3 regions of the Arthrobacter sp. 35/47 genome follow, and region 2 is predicted to be linked to each of the others. Evidence: riboswitches for the same ligand, from Rfam matches in the RefSeq annotation. Region 2 holds a riboswitch; each other region holds the start of a gene.
The links. A riboswitch is a leader RNA that binds a small molecule or an ion and turns the genes downstream of it on or off. The one in region 2 is predicted to bind S-adenosylmethionine.

Region 1: another riboswitch for S-adenosylmethionine. It lies ahead of X803_RS20935 (rhodanese-like domain-containing protein); the one in region 2 lies ahead of X803_RS0115985 (aminotransferase class V-fold PLP-dependent enzyme).
Region 3: another riboswitch for S-adenosylmethionine. It lies ahead of X803_RS0105820 (OsmC family protein); the one in region 2 lies ahead of X803_RS0115985 (aminotransferase class V-fold PLP-dependent enzyme).

The regions. Positions count from the first base shown of each region.
Region 1 covers NZ_KI914586.1:103,190-107,474, reverse strand. Annotated here, with positions in the region: gene pabB (aminodeoxychorismate synthase component I) at 1-1,524, shown strand, start outside; gene X803_RS0104400 (aminodeoxychorismate lyase) at 1,594-2,448, shown strand; SAM riboswitch class IV at 2,563-2,688, shown strand; gene X803_RS20935 (rhodanese-like domain-containing protein) at 2,695-3,237, shown strand; gene X803_RS0104390 (O-succinylhomoserine sulfhydrylase) at 3,308-4,285, shown strand, end outside.
Region 2 covers NZ_KI914619.1:104,175-108,459, forward strand. Annotated here, with positions in the region: gene rsgA (ribosome small subunit-dependent GTPase A) at 1-180, shown strand, start outside; gene X803_RS0115970 (cold-shock protein) at 356-559, shown strand; gene hisN (histidinol-phosphatase) at 713-1,537, shown strand; SAM riboswitch class IV at 1,595-1,709, shown strand; gene X803_RS0115985 (aminotransferase class V-fold PLP-dependent enzyme) at 1,752-3,110, shown strand; gene X803_RS0115990 (class I SAM-dependent methyltransferase) at 3,209-3,991, shown strand; gene X803_RS22435 (hypothetical protein) at 4,054-4,218, opposite strand.
Region 3 covers NZ_KI914589.1:62,552-66,836, reverse strand. Annotated here, with positions in the region: gene X803_RS0105825 (sodium:solute symporter family protein) at 1-1,610, opposite strand, end outside; gene X803_RS0105820 (OsmC family protein) at 1,577-1,990, opposite strand; SAM riboswitch class IV at 2,122-2,239, opposite strand; gene X803_RS0105815 (MarR family winged helix-turn-helix transcriptional regulator) at 2,379-2,876, opposite strand; gene X803_RS18105 (hypothetical protein) at 2,991-3,230, opposite strand; gene X803_RS0105805 (zinc-dependent alcohol dehydrogenase family protein) at 3,437-4,285, shown strand, end outside.

The sequences.
Region 1 (4,285 bases), on a different contig from region 2:
CATCGTGGGAATGCCGTTCCGGATCAGCTCCGCCGTGCGCTGACCGGCCTGCCGCAGTGCGAGTCTTTCATGTCAATGGAACGGGCCGCGCGGCGGGGGCTCACCCTTCAGGTCGAGATGCTCCGCGCCTTACCGGACGCTGAAGCGGTATTCCGCGAGCTCTACGCCGGCTCGGGGTCCGCCGCCTGGCTGGACAGCTCCGCCGCCGAAGATACCCAGGGCAGAAGCCGGTTTTCCATCCTCGCCGATGACGGTGGCCGGTACGGGCAGCTTGCCCAGCACTCCGGCGGGACTACCCTCGTCACCAGTGGCCCGGTTACTGCGCGGATCGCCGGCCCGTTCTTCCGCTGGCTTGACGGGGTCTGGGGCCGGCGTGCCGTCCGGTCGCCCGATATCTATCCCGGGCCGTTTGCCCTCGGCTGGCTCGGCTACCTGGGCTACGAACTGAAGCGCGAAACCGGCGGCCGCGCTGAGATGCCCTCCACGGTGCCGGATGCGTCCCTGCTCTTCGCCGGCCGCGCCGTTGTCCTTGATCACCGGGAGAAGCGCACCTACCTGCTTACCCTGCGCGACGGCTTCCGCGACGATGACGCCGATGCCTGGCTGGACCGTGCACGCGCCGTGATTCTGTCCGGCGGCCGTCCCGCTGCGCCGGCCGCTTCCCTGCCGGCCCCACGCTTCATAGCTCGGGATACGAGGGAGCAGTACCTGAGGAACATCCGTTCGGCAGCGGCCGAGATTGCGGACGGCAATTCCTACGAGGTCTGCCTGACCACAGCGCTGACGGCCCGCGAAGACACCGGGCTGGAGCCGCTCGAGGCCTACCTCGCCCTCCGCCGGTCCAATCCAGCGCCCTTTGCCCACTTCCTCGCGTTCCCAGGGCTTGCGGTTGCGAGCACCTCCCCGGAACGGTTCCTGCGGCTCGATTCGACCGGCGGAATGCGCGCCGAACCGATCAAGGGAACCCGGCGCCGGTCCCCGGACCCCGGCGAGGACGCCGCCCTGCAGGAAGACCTGCGCACCAGCACCAAGGACCGCGCGGAGAACATCATGATCGTGGATCTCCTGCGCAACGACCTCTCCCATCTGGCGGTACCCGGCACCGTGACGGTGAGCCGCCTGTGTGACATCGAAACGTACGCGACCGTCCATCAGATGGTGAGTACCATCGACGCCCGGCTACGCCCCGGGTCCTCCCGTGCCGAGGCCATTGCCGCCGCGTTCCCTGCCGGTTCGATGACCGGCGCTCCGAAAATCAGCACCATGGCGATCCTCGACCGGCTCGAGGGGGCGCCCCGCGGCATCTATTCCGGCGCGGCCGGCTACTTTTCGCTCGACGGGGCGGCGGACCTCGCCGTCGTCATCCGCACCCTCGTACTGGAGGACGACGACGGCGGCACCCTCCTCACGCTCGGCGTGGGCGGTGCGATCACCGCCGATTCCGATCCCGCTGACGAGTGGGAGGAGGTGCGGACAAAGGCTTTCGGCGTGCTGTCGGCCCTCGGAACGGCGTTCCCGGACTGACGTCCCAACCCCGCCCTCCCACGCCTCGCTTCGCTCACCGCGGGGCCCTCGGTCGCTAGGCTTGGGCGCATGACTGTTCTGGTGTTCCTGGATCCCGCCTACCCCGCCGGACGGATCGCTGATGCGTCCCAGCCCCAGCTCAAGGTCACGGACACGGGCGTCACGCGCGGAGACGGGATTTTCGAGACCATGCTCGCCGTCCGCGGCACACCCCGGAAGCTCCAGGCGCACCTGGCCCGGCTGGCGACGTCCGCCGAAGCGATGGAACTGGACGTCCCGGCGTCGGACGTCTGGGAACGTGCCATCGCCACCGCGCTGACGGAAACCGACGACGACGGCGACCTGGTGGTCAAGCTCGTGGCCACCCGCGGGGAAGAGGGAGCGGGCGCGACCGCCTGGGTGCTGGTCTCTCCCGTGCCCGAGGGCCTGCGTGGGCGGCGCCTGGCCGTGCTCCTGCTTGACCGCGGCTACGACAGTACGGTGGGACAGCGCGCGCCGTGGCTGCTGATGGGCGCAAAAACCCTCTCCTACGCCGTGAACATGGCAGCCCTGCGCCATGCGCGGTCCCACGGGGCGGACGACGTCATCTTCACCTCATCCGATGGGAAGGTGCTGGAGGGCCCTACGTCGACCGTCCTGATTGCCCGCGTCCGCAACGGCGTCAAGCACCTCATCACGCCGCAGCTGGAAAGCGGGATTCTGCCCGGCACCTCGCAGGGCGCACTGTTTGCTGCTGCCCGCAGCGCCGGCTGGGAACTCGGCTATGGACCGCTGGTGCCCCCGGATCTCTTCGCCTCCGACGGCGTCTGGCTGATTTCGAGCGTCCGTTTGCTCGCCGAGGTGGAGTCGATCGACGGCAAGCCCGTGACTGTCTCCCCGGAGCTTACGGCCGAGCTGGGTGCGCTCGTCGACTCAGTGTCCTAGGCACTTCGTCCCAGGCACTTCCGGGAGGACCAGGCGTTACCAGCTTCAGGCGTTACCGCAGGTTACGGCCCGGCGTGGCAACCGGGCCGCCGCCGGTGCTACGTTTCAGTCCGGAGTAACGAGCGCCAGCGCCAAGCCCTGACTTGCTGGCCGGCAACCCTCTTTCACGGCGGGGTGCCTCAGGTGACTACTCGGCACACCGATCAGGATCCACGATCACCAGCGTGCACAGCGTGAGGAGACACAGTGTCACAGCATTCCATTCCCCATTCCCAGCCTGCTGAGGGCTACGCCGGCAACATCACACCCCGCGAAGCGGTGGAGCGAGTGAGCAAGGGCGCCGTCCTCGTGGACGTCCGCACGGTGGAAGAGTGGCGCAGCGTCGGTGTCCCCGACCTCACCGACGCCGGCACGGTGCCGCTCTTCCTCGAATGGAACCGTTCCGACGGCTCCCGCAACGTCTCCTTCCTCAACCAGTTGAACGGCCTCAAGGGCAGGGAACTGCTGTTCCTGTGCCGCTCCGGCGTCCGTTCGGTTGCTGCCGCACAGAGCGCCGCGGCTGCCGGCCACACCGCGTTCAACGTGCTGCACGGTTTCGAAGCCGACGGCGGCTGGCGCTCCAGCGGCCTCGCCACCGCTGTGCACGCAGAAACCGCAGTGCACTCAGAAACCGCAGTGCACCCAGGAACCGCCACGGGCCCAGAAACCAGCGCTTCTGAAGCGAACCCAGGTACCGCCGGGCGCGGCTCTGACCAGCCGACGGACAGCCACGGCCACGCCGGTGAGTGAGCCGACGCCGTCGTCGTTCTCCCCGGCAACCGGCCGCGAACCCATCGCCGGCAACGGGGGGTACCCCCGCATTCAACGGCCGGACGACGACGTCGCCGGCTGGTCTCCGGACACGCTCGCGGTTCGCGGCGGGCTGGTGCGGTCGAACTTCGAGGAAACCTCCGAGGCTCTCTTTCTGAACTCGGGTTTTGTCTATTCCTCCGCGGCGGCGGCGGAGGCCGCGTTCACCGGGGACGTCGACCGGTTTGTCTACTCCCGGTACGGCAACCCAACGGTCGCCATGTTCCAGGAGCGCCTGCGGCTGCTGGAAGGGGCTGAAGCCTGCTTCGCCACCGCGAGCGGCATGTCCGCAGTCTTTACCGCGTTGGGTGCACTTCTGGCCGCCGGCGACCGGGTGGTCGCATCCCGGAGCCTGTTCGGTTCCTGCTTTGTGATCCTCAACGAAATCCTGCCGCGCTGGGGTGTGGAGACGGTCTTTGTGGACGGCTGGGACCTTGCGCAGTGGGAGGAGGCGCTCAGCGTCCCCACCACGGCTGTGTTCTTCGAGTCACCGTCCAACCCGATGCAGGAGATCGTGGACATCCGCGCGGTCGTGGAACTGGGCCACGCGGCCGGTGCGCAGGTTGTGGTCGACAATGTCTTCGCCACGCCGCTGCTGCAGCGGTGCACCGATCTGGGCGCCGACGTCGTCGTCTATTCCGGAACCAAGCACATGGACGGCCAGGGCAGGGTGCTGGGCGGAGCGATCCTCGGGCGCCGGGAATTCATCGAGGGCCCGGTCAAAACGCTCATGCGGCACACCGGCCCGGCTCTGTCCTCCTTCAACGCGTGGACCCTGCTCAAGGGGCTGGAGACCATGTCGCTGCGGGTGAACCACGCGTCCTCCTCGGCGCTGACGCTGGCCAGGTGGCTTGAGGCGCAGCCGGCGGTGAACTGGGTACGGTACCCGCTACTGGAATCGCACCCGCAGTTCGATCTTGCTGCCGCGCAGATGACCGCCGGGGGAACAGTGGTGACCTTCGAACTGGATGCGCCCGCGGACAGGGGC
Region 2 (4,285 bases):
ACCGAGCAGTGCGAACGAGGGTGCAGGCATGATGACAGCGCGGTCAACTGCGGACTGGACGACTGGGTGGAATCCGGGCACGCCGGCGAGTCCGGGCCGGTGCGGCTTTCCTCCCTGCGACGGCTCCTTGGCGCAGGCATCGAAACGCCGCAGGGGTCGAAGGAATTGGGACAGCAGTAGCCGGTGCACCCGTACCGGCCCGCAGCCTGCTAGACTGAATCCAGTTGTTGTGTTGCGCACGAATATTTAGCCTTGATTTCTCTACGGAGTTCGAAAGCTTTTTTTGCAGGCGAGATGAACACCGCGACGGGAACCCCGAAGTACGGGGGGATCCTACACTCAAGGAATGAATAAAATGGCAACAGGTACAGTCAAGTGGTTTAACGCTGAAAAGGGCTTTGGATTCATCGCTCCTGATGACGGCGGCGCTGACGTCTTCGCTCACTTCTCCGCAATCAACTCCGGCGGCTTCCGCTCGCTCGAGGAGAACCAGAAGGTCAGCTTCGAGACCACCCAGGGACCCAAGGGTCCCCAGGCTGAGAACATCTCCGTTCTCTAACTCTTAGTTTTCAAGGAAAGGGACACCGGCTGACGGCCGGTGTCCCTTTCCTGCGTTAACCGTGCCCGCCGCCGGAGGGCACCACGCATACATTGGGCACGTTCGGCCCGGGCCTCCCGCACCCGCGCGTGCAGAGGATATAGGTTGAAGAGTATGAACCTCCAGAGCTACAACGATGACCTGCGCCTTGCCCATGTGATGGCCGACTCCGTGGACGACCAGACCATGTCCAGGTTCAAGGCACTGGATCTGGCGGTTGAGACCAAGCCGGACTTCACACCGGTCACGGACGCGGACAAGTCAGCCGAAGAGGCCATCCGCGGACAGCTCTCCCGCGCCCGTCCCAGGGACGCGGTGCTAGGCGAGGAGTTCGGCAGCAGCGGTGCGGGCTCCCGCCGCTGGATCATTGATCCGATTGACGGCACCAAGAACTTTGTCCGAGGCGTTCCCGTGTGGGCGACACTCATTGCGCTGGTCGATGAGGGGCGCCCCGTCGTCGGGGTGGTCAGTGCTCCCGCTCTCGGCAAGCGCTGGTGGGCGGCGACCGGCACGGGTGCGTTCATGGGCAAGTCGCTGGCCGCGGCAACCCGGCTGCGGGTCTCGAGCGTGTCCCGCCTGGAAGACGCCTCCCTCTCCTACTCGAGCCTCTCAGGGTGGAAGCAGCGCGGAAATCTCGACGAGTTCATGTCGCTGACCGAGTCAGTCTGGCGCACGCGGGCATACGGCGACTTCTGGTCCTACTGCCTGGTGGCCGAGGGAGCCGTGGACATCGCCTGCGAGCCGGAACTCAATCTGTATGACATGGCAGCGCTGGTCCCCATCGTCACCGAAGCCGGCGGCCGGTTCACCTCGCTTGAAGGTGCCGACGGACCGTTCGGCGGAAACGCGCTCGCCACCAACAGCATCCTGCACAGCGATGTGCTGAAGACGCTCAACCCCTCACTGGATGACCTGCTCCAGGAGGGTGCCGGCGCCTGAGCCGGCCGCGTAACAAAGCGCGCGGATGCCTCCGGTCTGTCCTATTCTGGATTCCTAGGTCACGAGTGCCAGCGTTAAACCCCGGTTTGCTGGCCGGCAACCCTCCTTCCGCGGTGGGGTGCCCCGGGTGACGACCAGGCCGGATCAGAATGTGGTTCGGCAAGCGCGGGACCTCCCTTTGCAGGTCCCTTGAGACCACTGTGGGGTTACATCCGTGAGCAATGCCATCCTGGAAACCATTCAGGACCTTTCCGAATCGCCGTTGGCGGACGTTCTTGGCGCCGACCTGCAGTCGCCGCTGATCGACGGCACGCCGGTACGGTACGTGAATCTGGACTATGCAGCATCGACGCCGGCGCTGGCACAGGTCAGCGATTATCTGCAGAGCGTCCTGCCCTACTACGCAAGCGTCCACCGCGGTGCTGGGTATGCGTCACAGATCTCGACTTCCCTGTATGAGAACGCGCGGCGGATTGTCCGGGCCTTCGTCGGGGGCAGGGAGGATGACGCGGTCATCTTCACCCGCAACACCACCGATTCCCTCAACCTCCTGGCGGGCTGCCTGCCGGAGGACGGCGAGGTGCTCTACCTCGACCTGGAGCACCACGCCAACCTGCTGCCCTGGCTTGACCGCCCCCACCGCGGGCTCGTCGCAGCAGACACCGTCGAGGCCACCCTTGCCGCCGTGGAGGAGGAACTCGCCTCCGGGGGGATCAGCCTGCTCGCGGTCACCGGTGCCTCGAATGTGACAGGCGAGGTGCTGCCGATCGCACGGTTCGCCTCCGCCGCCCACGCCCACGGTGCACGGATCGTCGTCGACGCCGCCCAGCTGGCGCCGCACCGGCGGCTTGACCTCGTGCGGGACGGCATTGACTACGTCGCCTTCTCCGGGCACAAGCTGTATGCGCCGTTCGGCGCGGGCGTACTGGTGGGAAGGCCGGACTGGCTCGACGCGGGCACCCCGCATCTCGCAGGCGGCGGCGCGGTGAAGACGGTGAAGGTTGATTCGGTGTCCTGGGCCACCGGTCCGGCACGCCATGAGGGCGGCTCGCCGAACGTCCTGGGTGCCGCAGCGCTGGCGCATGCGACGGAAGTTCTTGCTGCTTTGGACGCAAAGGACTGGCTGGAGCACGAATCACTACTGCGCACCTCCCTCGTCGAGGGGCTCGCGGCGCTTCCAGGTGTCACCGTCCACCGCATCTTCACGGACAGCACCGACGCGATCGGTGTGGTGAACTTTTCGGTCCACGGTTACGACGCCGGCCTCGTCGCTGCGTATCTGTCCGCCGAGCATGGCGTGGGACTCAGAGACGGGAAGTTCTGCGCCCATCCTCTGTTGAAGCGCCTGGGACTGCCCTCCGGATCGTTGCGGGCGAGTTTTGGTCTCGGCTCGCGCCAGGACGACGTCGGCCGGCTGCTGACCGGCCTCACCTCCCTTCTCCGGAACGGTCTGGGAACCGATTATGTGGTGGACGCAGGGCGCTGGGTGCCCGCCGTCGAGACCCGTTCCTTTCCGGAATGGGCGCCACCCACCCCGGGCACCGCGGGGGCCGCTCCGTGCGTCACCGACTGACTGCCCCCGGCCGGCCGTCAGTGCTGCCGGCGGCGCTGCTGTGGGAAAACGGATGATTTAATTGACGGGTTCCTATTAGTCCGGCCAGGAGTTGTGCCATGGGTCCCGGGGGTCCCCGCCTCGCAGAGCACCGCCGTCGTGAGTTGGCGCGGGGCTACCTGCAGGAGAGCGAGCGCTACGAGCGGGTCCGCCCGGGGTACCCGGCGGAAAGCGTGGAGTGGCTGGTGCCGGCGGGCGCGCAGCGCGCGGCCGACATCGGCGCGGGCACCGGTAAATTCACCCGCGAACTTGTCCGCCGCTGCCCCGAGGTAACGGCCGTGGACCCGTCGGAGGACATGCTGTCGGTGCTCGGACACCATCTTCCGCAGGTGCGGCGGGTGCAGGGTACGGCTGAGGCATCCCGGCTGGGCACCTCGAGCGTCGATGTGGTCACCATCGCCCAGGCATGGCACTGGTGTGACCCGGTATCGGCGAGCGCTGAAGCTGCGCGTATTCTCCGACCCGACGGTGTTTTCGGTCTGATCTGGAACCAGCTGGACGTGGGCGTGCCGTGGGTGCACCGGTTGTCACGCATCATGCACGCCGGGGACGTCTTCCGGCCGTCCTACCGCCCGGAGTTCGGTCCCTTCTTTTCGACGCCGGAGTCCTCGGTAGTCGCCTGGACACAGACCCTTCCGGTCGGAGATGTCATTGAGCTCGCCCGTTCTCGAAGCTACTACCAGAACGCTTCCGCCCGCGTACGCGCCAGGGTGGAGGCAAACCTGTCCTGGTATCTCCACGACCACCTCGGACACGCGGAGGACGCGATTCTCCAGCTGCCCTATCTCACCTATTCATGGCGTGCCGTCAGAGCCGGTGGTGAGTGCCCGGCGGGCGTCTGACCTTCCGCTTTTCCTGCCCGAAGCCGATTCAGATCGGGAGTCTGACTACAGCCGGAGCCTGACTATCCGGACGAGGAACGTCCGGAGGACCCTGCGTCCACGTCGGAGCCCTCGGCCGGATCCTGGGAGTGCGTCCCGGTATCCGAGGGATCCTGCGACCTGTCACCTTCGGCAGGCTGTTCCGAGTGCTCGCGCGGCTCTTCCTCGGCCTGGGGGTTCTCGCTCATGGTAAATCCTCCTGTTGATCGTTCCCAGATCCAACCATGCACGCCACGGCACGCTGTGTCGAGGGCG
Region 3 (4,285 bases), on a different contig from region 2:
CCGCTCGCCGGTACAGCCAGAAGGAACGCTGCGGCTGCACCGGCTGTGGTGACACAGAAGATGGCCAGCCCGGTGAAGCCCAACGGATGCATCACATTCCAGAAGCCAGCGGCAACAATGGCGAGAGCTGTGCCTGTTGCCAGCGCGGCGTACCCCTGAAGTTCCCGTTTGCGGCTGCGGGTCCGCTGCCACTGCGCGGTGAGCAGTGTCAGAATCACCAGTGTGAGCACATTGGCGGACATGCCTACCCATACGGGGTGTATCCCGTAGAGAAAGCTCGACGGCGACCAATCGCTGAAGTGGTACCACGACAGACCGGTGGTGAAGCCGACAAGCATTGCCGCATAGGCCGCGCCCCGAGTTGCCAGCGGCCAGAACAGCACCGCGAGCACGGGTGCAAGCGTTGCCCCATTTCGTAGAGTCCACGCCAGCACGTTCCACCATGCAGATTCCTCAGAGCGCAGGAACGCGAAAATGATCATCAGGACGGTCAACAGGACCAGTGCCCAGCGGGTATACCGCACGAGGTCGTCCTCGGTGGCTTGCGGCCTGAGGGCCCGCCCCACGTCACGCCCGAGGCTGGTGGCTCCGGAGAACTGGCATGGAGCTGCCCATCCGAGTGCGCACGCCCACACGCCGAGAAAGAAGACACCGGCAAGCGGAGCCGGTAGTACCTCGGCTATATAGAGGGGAACTGCCACGAGACCAAGGTCCTGGGCGGGCACTATTACTGCTGCCGCCACGCCGAGCAGCGTGCCAATGAGGATGAAGGGTATTCCGAGTCCAGCCGCATACAGCATGCCCCGGCGGCCGTCTTCAGGCGTGCGGCAGGACATGGTCATCTGGAACGCAGCCTGGGCAAGGAGGACATTGACTATGAAAGTGCCGAACCAGGCAACGATGAGGGTCAATCCGGCGTTGCCCAGCTGGAACATTTCCGGCCGCTCCCCAGCAAGCCGGCCCAGACCATCAAAGCCTGGATTGATGAAGAATGCGGCTAGCCCCACGGCCAGCATGGCGACAAAAACCATGCAGTTGGCTTTCTGGGTCAGCGCCACCGCCCGCATGCCGCCTGCGGACAGGAAGATCAGGAGAAGCAGTGCCGTCACCACGATGGAAGTCTCGATGGACAGCGCCGTGAACGCATGCAGGGCGGAAGCGAAAGCTATGGCCGTTGCCACCGACCACATGGGAAAGGTGAACGCCGTGATGGTTCCGGCGATGGCCTGGGCCGTGCGGCCAAAACGCTCCCCAATCATTCCGGTGACGGTGACCACCAACCGCTTGCGCAAGGGCTTTACCAGGATGAGCGCGATCAGCAGCACCTGTACTGTTTCGGCTACGCCGTACCATATCGCTGAAATGCCGGTCCGGTAACTGAGTTCGAGAATGGCGATGTAAGAGGACCCCGAAAACAGTCCCGTGATGCAGAATGCGACAGTCCAGGGGCCGAACGTCCTGCTTCCGACGAAAAACCCTTCCCCGCGGTCGGCCCGTTTGTGCGCGGTTCTGCTGGCCAGGGCAAGCGCCACCGTATAAACGAAGGCGAGCCCCAGGGTCCAGGCCCCTGCGGCCGTCACTTCGCCGTCCCGTGCGCGCCAATGTTCCACTCGACGGTGAAAGCGACTCCGGCGTCCCGGAGCAGGTTGATGGCCGGGCAACGCTTTTCCACCTGGCTCGTGAACGCTTCCAGCCGATCCTCGGGAATTGCGGCCTGGAGGTTGACTGTGAGGGTGAAGTCCTTGAAATGGGGCGAGACGTCCGCGGTTCCTTGGAACCCACGTACATCCTGGTGCGCATGGGAGAAGGTTTCGACGGATTCGACAGCGAACCCTTGCTCATTGGCTACGGTTTCGATCACCACTGTGACGCAACCATTCACAGCACCAACCACGTATTGCATGGGTGTGGGAGACGCATCGGTACCGCCGATCGGAACCGGCTCATCCGTGCGGAAGATAAAGCCGCGTGATTCGATCCGCGTAATCATGGAGCCTTCCCAGACTCCTGTGGCTCGTACACTTTTCAGCCATGCGGCGTCAGCGGTCAAGCCATGCACTGGCGCGTGAAGGGAATCGGTCACGAACTACTCCTGTACCTCACAGGGCGTTCCACGTGGAGACGCCGTACTTGCCGGCACGGGGTCCTCCATGCGGCCTAATCATCACCTGGAGCACCCCGCTACGACATAGAGGGTTGCTGTCCAGCCGGCCAGGGCTTGTGGCTGGAGCTCATGATTGGGCCCAAATTTATCCCAGGCGGTACGCCCGGCCAAACCACGACGACGTCAGGTTACGACGGGGCGGCAACCAAGCGTTGGCCGTTATCGCGCAGTTCTGGACCGTTCAGGGTCATATCCGCCGAAGAAGTACGTGGGCTCAGCCCGTCGCCGACGACCGGGAGCCGTCTTCCTGGGTGCTGATCTTCGGCACTAGCTTCAAGGGCGTGCGTTTCTGGTCGGCCTCGGTGTCGAGGCCGAGCGCCCTTATGCGACTGATGAGTTCAGCGCGAAGCTGTTCATCTGAACCAAGAGTGCGCTCCTGCTCCTCTTCGATCGCGTCAGCGCGGTCCAGCAGCTTCCGCCCCTCCTGGGTGATTCGCAATTGAACGCTCCCCTGGTCACGCGCCCTACCGCTCTGCACTATCAGGCCGCTGTGCTCAAGGCGCTCGATCAGCTTCGCCAGCGTCTCCGGCCGCACCCGAAGCTTCTGTCCGATCTCGGACCGGCTCGCCGCCAACCCCTGGGACAGGACGCGAAGGACCGCCATACCTGCGGGCGTGATATCCAGGCTCCGGAAGAGATCGGTCGAGGTGTTTTCAGTTAATCGGGCGGCGGTATTCAGTAACCGATTGGTTGGCCATTGGGCTAAATCCATAATCATCCCTACTGCCGCGTATAAGCGGCACCGCTATTTGTCCAGGGCTGCTGTCGGGGGTGACCGAGATGAAGAGGCTTTCAGCTATTCACTGAGTGCGCGGTTACCCCGCTGTCAGGAGGCCTGGTAGCGCACTCCAGCCGAGCGGAAAAGCCCACCGTTCTCGCGGCGATCCAGCTCGGCCTTCACCTCGTCAAGGCGCACTTCTGTCTCCCACGAGAACCATCCGTTGGAGTATTCCGCGTCCATCTGGCGCCTCAACCTGCTGTGCACAACGTGCAAGGCCTCGTCCTCCAATGCCTCCAGATCCTCTGGCATGGGGGTGCCCGGCGTCAACCTGAATTTGCTATTCATTACAACTCCTCCACTGACACAAGCCGCCTTCAAGGAATTTGAAGCTTACCGAAAACCGGAAGCAATGCAATCTTCGCCAAGGCAATCACATTCCAATTAAGAGGGCCGCTGCGGTGCCTTCGGCTCGCTGCCGCACACCTCGTGGTTCGTTCCGGAGTACGTCCTGCGTACGTCCCCGTCGCGCTGCGGCGGATTAGACTCCAGCAATGCGCGCAGTAGTTTTCGATCAGGTCCAGGGAACGCCCGGAGTCCGCGAGGTACCAACGCCCACGGCACCCCCGGGCGGCGTCGTCGTCAAGGTTCTGGCCACCGGACTGTGCCGCAGTGACTGGCACGCCTGGGCAGGCCACGAGAACATCACTTTCCCGCACGTGCCCGGCCACGAACTTGCCGGCGTCATCACGGAGGTGGGTGCCGGCGTCGTTTCCTGGCGGGAGGGTGACCGCGTAACTGTCCCCTTTGTCTGCGGCTGCGGCCGGTGTGACTGGTGCCTGTCGGGGAACGCGCAAGTGTGCCCCGATCAGGAGCAGCCGGGCTTCACGCACTGGGGCTCGTTCGCTGAGTACGTTGCCCTGCACGCTGCGGACACCAATCTGGTGGCGATCCCGGAGCGGGTGGATTTCGCGACAGCGGCGAGCCTCGGCTGCCGCTTTGCCACGGCGTACCGCGCATTGGTGGGCCGCGCCCGGGTCACGAGGGACGAGTGGGTGACCGTCGTCGGAGCCGGCGGGGTAGGACTGAGCGCGGTGATGATTGCCCGCGCGCTGGGTGCCCGGGTGATCGCGGTGGACCGGAACAGGGAGGCCCTCGAGGTCGCGTCGAGGCTTGGCGCGGAACATACCCTCATGGCCGACGGCGCTGACATCCCTGCCGCCGTGATGGACCTTACCGGCGGCGGCAGCCAGGTAGCCGTCGACGCCGTCGGCAGCGAGCAGACCTGCGCCGACGCCGTCCTGAGTCTCCGACGCCGTGGCCGGCATGTTCAAATTGGGCTGCTGCCACCCGTCAACGGGAACCCCCGGGTACCCATGGCACGGGTGATCGCCTGGGAACTG